Regions from separate parts of the Janthinobacterium svalbardense genome, predicted to be linked through region 2. Evidence: riboswitches for the same ligand, from Rfam matches in the RefSeq annotation. Region 2 holds a riboswitch; the other holds the start of a gene.
What was found. Region 2 has a riboswitch for FMN ahead of CNX70_RS16825 (6,7-dimethyl-8-ribityllumazine synthase). Riboswitches for the same ligand answer to the same signal wherever they lie in the genome.
Positions count from the first base shown of each region.

Region 1: linked by a shared signal. The riboswitch ahead of ribB (3,4-dihydroxy-2-butanone-4-phosphate synthase) and the one ahead of CNX70_RS16825 (6,7-dimethyl-8-ribityllumazine synthase) in region 2 are both predicted to bind FMN.

Region 1 is NZ_CP023422.1:4,577,614-4,581,023, reverse strand. Features, by position in the region: gene CNX70_RS20250 (MFS transporter) at 1-555, shown strand, start outside; gene ribB (3,4-dihydroxy-2-butanone-4-phosphate synthase) at 563-1,210, opposite strand; FMN riboswitch at 1,306-1,456, opposite strand; gene CNX70_RS20240 (M16 family metallopeptidase) at 1,640-3,410, shown strand, end outside.
Region 2 is NZ_CP023422.1:3,783,973-3,787,382, forward strand. Features, by position in the region: gene CNX70_RS16820 (ABC transporter substrate-binding protein) at 1-772, shown strand, start outside; gene CNX70_RS16825 (6,7-dimethyl-8-ribityllumazine synthase) at 841-1,344, opposite strand; FMN riboswitch at 1,522-1,683, opposite strand; gene CNX70_RS16830 (TonB-dependent receptor) at 1,751-3,410, opposite strand, start outside.

The DNA.
Region 1 (3,410 bases), 790 kb from region 2:
GGTTTTTTGATCAATTTCTGCGTCTTCGGCCAGCTGTTTTTATTGAGCCTGTTCCTGCAGCAATCTAGCGGTGCCGATGCCCTGCAGTCGGGCTTGCGATTGCTGCCGATGATGGCGGCCTATACGGTGGGGAACTTCATGGCAGGCGGTATCGCGGCGCGTCATGGCACGCGCTTGCCCATGCTGGCCGGCTTGCTGGTGGGGGCCGTGATGGCCTTGCTGCTGGTGGGCTTGCGTCCGGGCACGCCATATGGCTGGCTGGCGCTGGGCACGGCCGTGATGAACGTGGCCATCGGCATTGCCATTCCCGCCATGACGGCCACCGTGATGCGGGTGGCTGGCAAGCAGCATGCGAACAGCGCGGCGGCGGCCCTGAATGCGAACCGCCAGATTGGCGCGCTGGTGGGCGTGGCCCTGATCGGCAGCATCCTGCACATGCTGCCCGACTGGTCGCTGCGCTTGCCGCTGGCCTACGCGACCATTGCCGTCGCGTATGGCCTGGCGGCGGGCCTCGTGTATCGGCACGTGCATCGGCCGAAGGCCGTGCCCGCCTGAAGATAGCTTACTGTCCGCGCGTGCTGCGCCATTCCACCAACTCTTCGATGGTCAGAATCGGCATGCCATGCAGCTCGGCGAAGCGTTCGATATCGTCGCCGCGCATCATGCTGCCGTCCGGGTTCATCAGTTCGCACAGCACGGCGGCCGGGTTCAGGCCCGCCATGCGTGACAGGTCGACGGAGCCTTCCGTGTGGCCACGGCGCTCGAGCACGCCACCGGGCGCGGCGCGCAGGGGGAACACGTGGCCGGGGCGCACCAGATCGGCCGGCTTGGCGTTCGGCGCGATGGCGGCGCGGATGGTGGTCACGCGGTCAGCGGCCGACACGCCCGTCGTGACGCCGTCGCGCGCCTCGATGGACACCGTAAACGGCGTGCCGTAGCGGCTGCCGTTGTCGGGCGACATGGGCGGCAATTCCAGCGCGCTGACGACGTCCGTGGGCAGGCACAGGCAGACGATGCCGCTGCATTCGCGGATCAAGAGGGCCATGGTTTCGTGTGTGAGTTTCTCGGCAGACAGGATCAGGTCGGCTTCGTTTTCACGGTCGAAATCGTCGAGCAGGATGACGGGAATGCCGGCGCGCATGGCGGCCAGGGCGGACTGGATGCGACCTTCCAGGTCGTTGGAAAGCAGGGTATAGCTGTTGACTAACATGGTGAAACGCTCCTCGCATAGGCGAAAAACGCTGCAGGGCAAGCGAATAGACGCAGCCGGCCGCATCGACAGGTCGATGGGACATCGCGTTTACTGCACATCTTCTTGCATCCGGACTATACCGTCGGCTCTGGAGTTACACCAGATCTGCTGACCTCATCAGGCGAAACCTGACAAGCGCTCGCGGGCTTGACCGTTGCCGGTCTTACCGCCGGTGGGGAATCGCACCCCGCCCCGAAGACGTCGTTGTGCCGGTCCACATGACCGGCGGCAATACTTTAGCACAGATGAAAAAAAGGGGCAGGTCACTGTTGAGTTTGTCATTCGGCAAAGTTGCTTGGGGAAAGCGGTTTTTCCTAAGCTGTTTTTAATGGCGGAAAGACGATTTCAGTGTAAGGTATGTCTACTGAATCTTACCGTTGAGAATACATGAAGCTGAGTAAATTACGCCTGATCTCGGGCGCCGTCTTGCTGGCGTGCGCCTGTATGGCGCAAGCAGAAATCCGTTTGACCGATCCCCTGCCGCTGGCACCAGAAGTGACCGTCGGAAAATTGCCGAATGGCTTGACCTATTACATCAAGAAAAATGCCCGTCCCGCGCAGAAAGTGGAATTGCGCCTGGTGGTGAAAGCCGGCTCCATCCTGGAAGATGACGACCAGCAAGGCCTGGCGCATTTCACGGAACACATGGCCTTCAATGGCTCCACGCATTTCAAGCGCAATGAGCTCATTTCCTATTTGCAATCGATCGGCGTGAAGTTCGGCGCCGACTTGAATGCCTACACGAGCTTCGATGAAACCGTGTACGTGCTGCCGATTCCGACGAACAAGAAGGACAACCTGGAAAAGGGTTTTCTCGTGCTGGAAGACTGGGCACATGGCTTGAAATTCAACCCGGCCGACATCAACAGCGAGCGCGGCATCGTGCTGGAAGAGGCGCGCCTGGGCAAGGGCGCCAGCGACCGCATGAACAAGGTGCTGTATCCGAAGCTGCTGAACGGGTCGCGCTATGCGCAGCGCATGCCGATCGGCAAGGAATCCGTCTTGAAAACGTTCAAGCCGGAAGCCATCAAGCGTTTCTACAAGGATTGGTACCGGCCCGACCTGATGGCCGTGATGGTGGTCGGTGACGTGGAGCCGAAACAGGCTGAAAAGCTCATCCAGCAGCATTTCGGCAAGCTGAAAAATCCCGCGCAACCGCGTCCGCGCCTGTATGCGGAAGTGCCGCAGCGCTCGCAGACGGAAGCGCTGGTGATCACGGACAAGGAAGCGCCGGACGACACCGTCTTCATCCGCTATCCGATCCGCGCCGCGCAGGAGCCCGTCACCATTGCCGATTACCGCCGCCAGATGATCGAAAACCTGTATGGCCAGATGCTCAGCGCGCGCATGCAGGAATTGACGCAGCAGGCGAACCCGCCCTTCATCCAGGGCGGCAGCAGCATGGGCAAGCTGGTGCGCGGCTACGAGTCGTTCAGCGCGTATGCCCTGCTGGGCAAGGGCGGCGTGCAGCCGGCCGTCGACGCGCTGATGCAAGAAGATGAGCGGGCGCGCCGCTTCGGTTTCAGCCAGGATGAGCTGGACCGCGCGCGCAAGAACATGCTGCGCAATTACGAGCGCGCATACAGCGAACGCGACAAGTCCGATTCGTCCGGCTTCGTGGCCGAGTATTCGCGCAACTTCCTGGAGCAGGAAGCCATTCCCGGCATCGCCAATGAATTGCTGTACGCGCAGGAACTCTTGCCGCAGGTGACCTTGCAGGAAATCAACGAGACGGTGGCAAGGGTGATTCCCGACCAGCAAAAGAAACTGGTGGTCTTCATGGGCGCCGAGCCGAAAGCGGGCGCCAGCGTCCCGACGCAGCAGCAATTGCTCGACGCCGTGGCGCAAGCCGAGCGGCAAAAGGTCGAACCGCGCACGGAGAAAGTGCTGGCCAGCAAGCTGATGGATGGTCCGCCGGCCGGCGGCAGCATCGTCGCTGAAAAGTTGAATAGCGCCATCGGCGTGACGGAACTGACCCTGGGCAATGGCGTGCGCGTGCTGCTGAAACCGACGGATTTCAAGAATGACCAGGTGCTGATGGGCTCGACCCGCTTCGGCGGCCAGTCGCTGTTCGGCGACGCCGACATCTACAGCGCCCGCTATGCCAGCGCCGTGGTCGGCAGCATGGGCTTGAAGGATCTGGCGCCGCTGGACTTGC
Region 2 (3,410 bases):
ATGGCAAGCCATCCTCGTGCGCCCCGGTTCCGGCATCACCACGCCCGCGCAGCTGCAGGGCAAGCGACTGGCACTACCCGTGTTCCGCGCGGAAGACTTGCGCGAGAACCGGCGCGGGCGCAGCATCGCGCGCGGCATGAGCCTGGCCGGCTACAAGGGCGTGCTGGCCTCGGCCGGCTTGACGCTGGACGATGTGCGGCTGGTGGAAGTGGGTGGCGAGGCGCCAACGCAGGCCAATCTGGGCGCGGGCCTGTGGCAAGGCATCGCGCCGCTCTTGCGCGGCGAAGTCGATGCCGTCTACGTGAAAGGCGCGGCGGCGGCCGAAGCGGCCCGCGCGGCCGGGCTGGAAGTGGGCATAGACATCGACGCCCTGCCCGACCGGCGCTTCCGCGTGAACAACGGCACGCCGCGCCCGATCACCGTGCATGAAACGATGCTGGAACAGCATTTCGAGCTGGTCGTGCGCTTTTTGACGCAAACGCTGCGCGCCGCCCACTGGGCGCGCAGCCACCAGGCCGACGTGCTGGCCATCCTGCAGGGCGAAACGCGGGCCGGCGCCGACGCCGTGGCCGAAGCCTACCGCGACGGTTTTCATTTGACCCTGGCGCCCGACCTGTCCGACGAGAAGGTGGCCCTGTTCCGCCAGCAGAAGGATTTCCAATTGCAGCACGGTTTTCTCGACCGCGACGTGGATATCGACGCCTGGATCGACCGCCGGCCGTTGGAGGAAGCGCAGCGGCGCCTCGACGCGCTGCTGCGGCAAGCCGCATAAAGAAACGGGGCCAGCACATGGCAACATGTGCTGGCCCCGGGTACTACGGCATCAAGGCAAACGGCGCCCTAGGCGGCCAAGGCCTCGTGCGGCGCGCTAGCCGGTTGCGCCAGCCGCTGCAGCGAGTGGATGGTGGCCGCGCAGGCAGTGGCCAGTTCGACGCCCTTGACCTTGAAGTGCTGGAAGTAGAAATCCTGGTGCTCGTGGCCCGCATGGAAGTGGTGCGGGGTCAGCACGGCCGACAGCACGGGCACGCCTGTCGCCAGCTGCACCTGCATCATGCCGGAAATGACGGCATCGGCCACAAAATCATGCCGGTAGATGCCGCCGTCCACCACCAGGGCGGAAGCGGCAATTGCCGCGTACTGGCCGCTCCTGGCCAGCACTTGCGCATGCAGGGGAATTTCAAAGGCGCCGGCGACGTCGATGACATCGATATCGTCCTGCGTGAAACCCAGGGTCGCCATTTCGGCGATGAAGGACAATCGGCATTGCGCGACGATGTCGCGGTGCCAGCCCGCCTGGATGAAGGCGATGCGTTTGGCTGGTATTGCGTGTGACGGTTGTGACATATAAAAGACTCCTGTTTTCAAGAATGACAAAAAAACAGGGCATAAAATCGAAGGGGATATGACAGGCGCAAGAAAGCCACGCCCAACTGCGCATGCAGGCACGCGCGCCCGCGCACCGACGGCAAACGCAGGCCGTCCATGCGCCGGGCGTATGCCGGCACAGACACAATGATTCCATCCCGCTCTCTCTTTATCCGGACTATACCGTCGGCCCCGGAATCACACCGGGTCTGCTGACCTTGCCGGCATGGTCCAAAGACCATGCCGGCAAGCGCTCGCGGGCTAGGCACGCATGCCATTACCGCCGGTGGGGAATCGCACCCCGCCCTGAGAACGTTGCGTGGCCAGCGCACAGGTGCGGCAGCCACGCCCGGCGACTATAGCATATCGCCCCTGCCCTGCGCGGTCAGAACTGCACCGTGTACGACGCGCCCACCGTGCGGCCCTGGCCGATGATCACCGTGTCGCCGTTGACGGCACCGGGCACGAAGCTGGTGAGCGTGTGGTTGCGGTAGACCTTGTCGGTCAGGTTGTTCGCATACGCCGTGATGCGCTGCTTGCCGCCCGGGAGTACATACGACAGGCGCGCATTGGCCAGCGCGAAGCCGCCCTGGTTCAGCAAGTCGCGCGCGGCATTTTGCGGGTCGACATAGTAGTACTGCTTCGACGTGTAGCGCACATCGCCGCTGAAGACCAGCTGCGCGCCATTGCCCAGCGGGTAGCGGTAGTCGGCCGCCAGCAAGGCCGTCACGTGGGGCGAGCGCACGAATTCATTGCCGGAGCGGTCGCCGCCATTGTTCTGGATGGCGAAATCGTCGAATTCCGTGCGCAGCAGGCCCAGATTGGCATTGATGTGCAGGTTGTCCGTCGGCTGCGCCTCGATCTCGAATTCCGCACCATTCACGTGGGCCTTGCGCACGTTCTGCAGGTAATTGACGCTTTGCGTGGGGTCACCGTTGTACACGCCCGTGATATTCACCTGCACGTTCTTGTAGTCATAGTGAAAAACGTTGGCGTTGAAATTAAGGCGCCCGTCCAGCCATTCGGACTTGATGCCCGCCTCGAACGAGTTCAGGGTTTCCGGCTTGACCGTGTTCAGGGCCCGCACGTCCGTGGCACTCGTGTTGTAGCCGCCGGACTTGATGCCGTGTGCGTACTTCAAATAGCCGCGCAGGGTGCTGCTGAAGCGGTATTCGGGCGTGACGTCATAGGTCAGTGCATTCCACGTGGTGGACGGATTCGATGTGAAATTGTTGTTGGCGACCGAGGCGGCCGTGTAATTGCCGCCCCGGACCGTGGTCCACCAGTTGGCCGCGTCACCAAACGTCACCGAATTCGATGCGGCCTGCACGCGCTGCAAGTCCAGGTCCTTGGTTTCCGTGGTCCAGCGCAAGCCGAAGGTGGACAGCAACTGCTCGCTGAAGTTGACGGTCGTGCTGCCGAAGATGGCCGCGCTGCGCGCCTTGTGCTGGTAGATGGTGCGGTTGTAGCCGACAGGCTGCGTGCTGCCCGCCAGCGCCGGCACGCTGCCGTTGGGCAGGCGCGCGCCGGCCGAATCGGAATCGATCTTTTCATTGAAGTAGAACAGGCCCGCCACCCAGCTCACGGCACCGTTTTGCGGCGACGTCAAGCGCAGCTCCTGCGACACTTGCCGGCTGCTGGCCTTCGAACGGCTGCGGCCCACTTCCAGCGGCGTGTTGTCGCTGTCGCCCGTCGCTTCGTTGCGGAAGTTTTCATAGCCCGTGATCGACGTCAGGGTCAGCTCGCCCAGCGCATACTCGAGGTTCAGCTGGGCGCCGCCCTGTTTCACGTCGCTGTCGGCCGGCGCATTCGTGCTGACATCGTCGGGATTGGTGCTGGGGACGTAGCCGTTGCGGTACACGCCATTCGCGCCGTAGCTGGCCACCGTGGTGGTGGCGCCCTTGGTGGTGTAATCGCGATAATGCAGGTTCAGGTTCGCCGTCAGGTCGCGCCCGATCAGGGCCTTGAGCTGGCCGCGGATGGCGCTATCCTTGAGTTTTCCATCGCGCTCGCCCGTAAACTGGTTGTGGAAGCGGCCCTTGTCC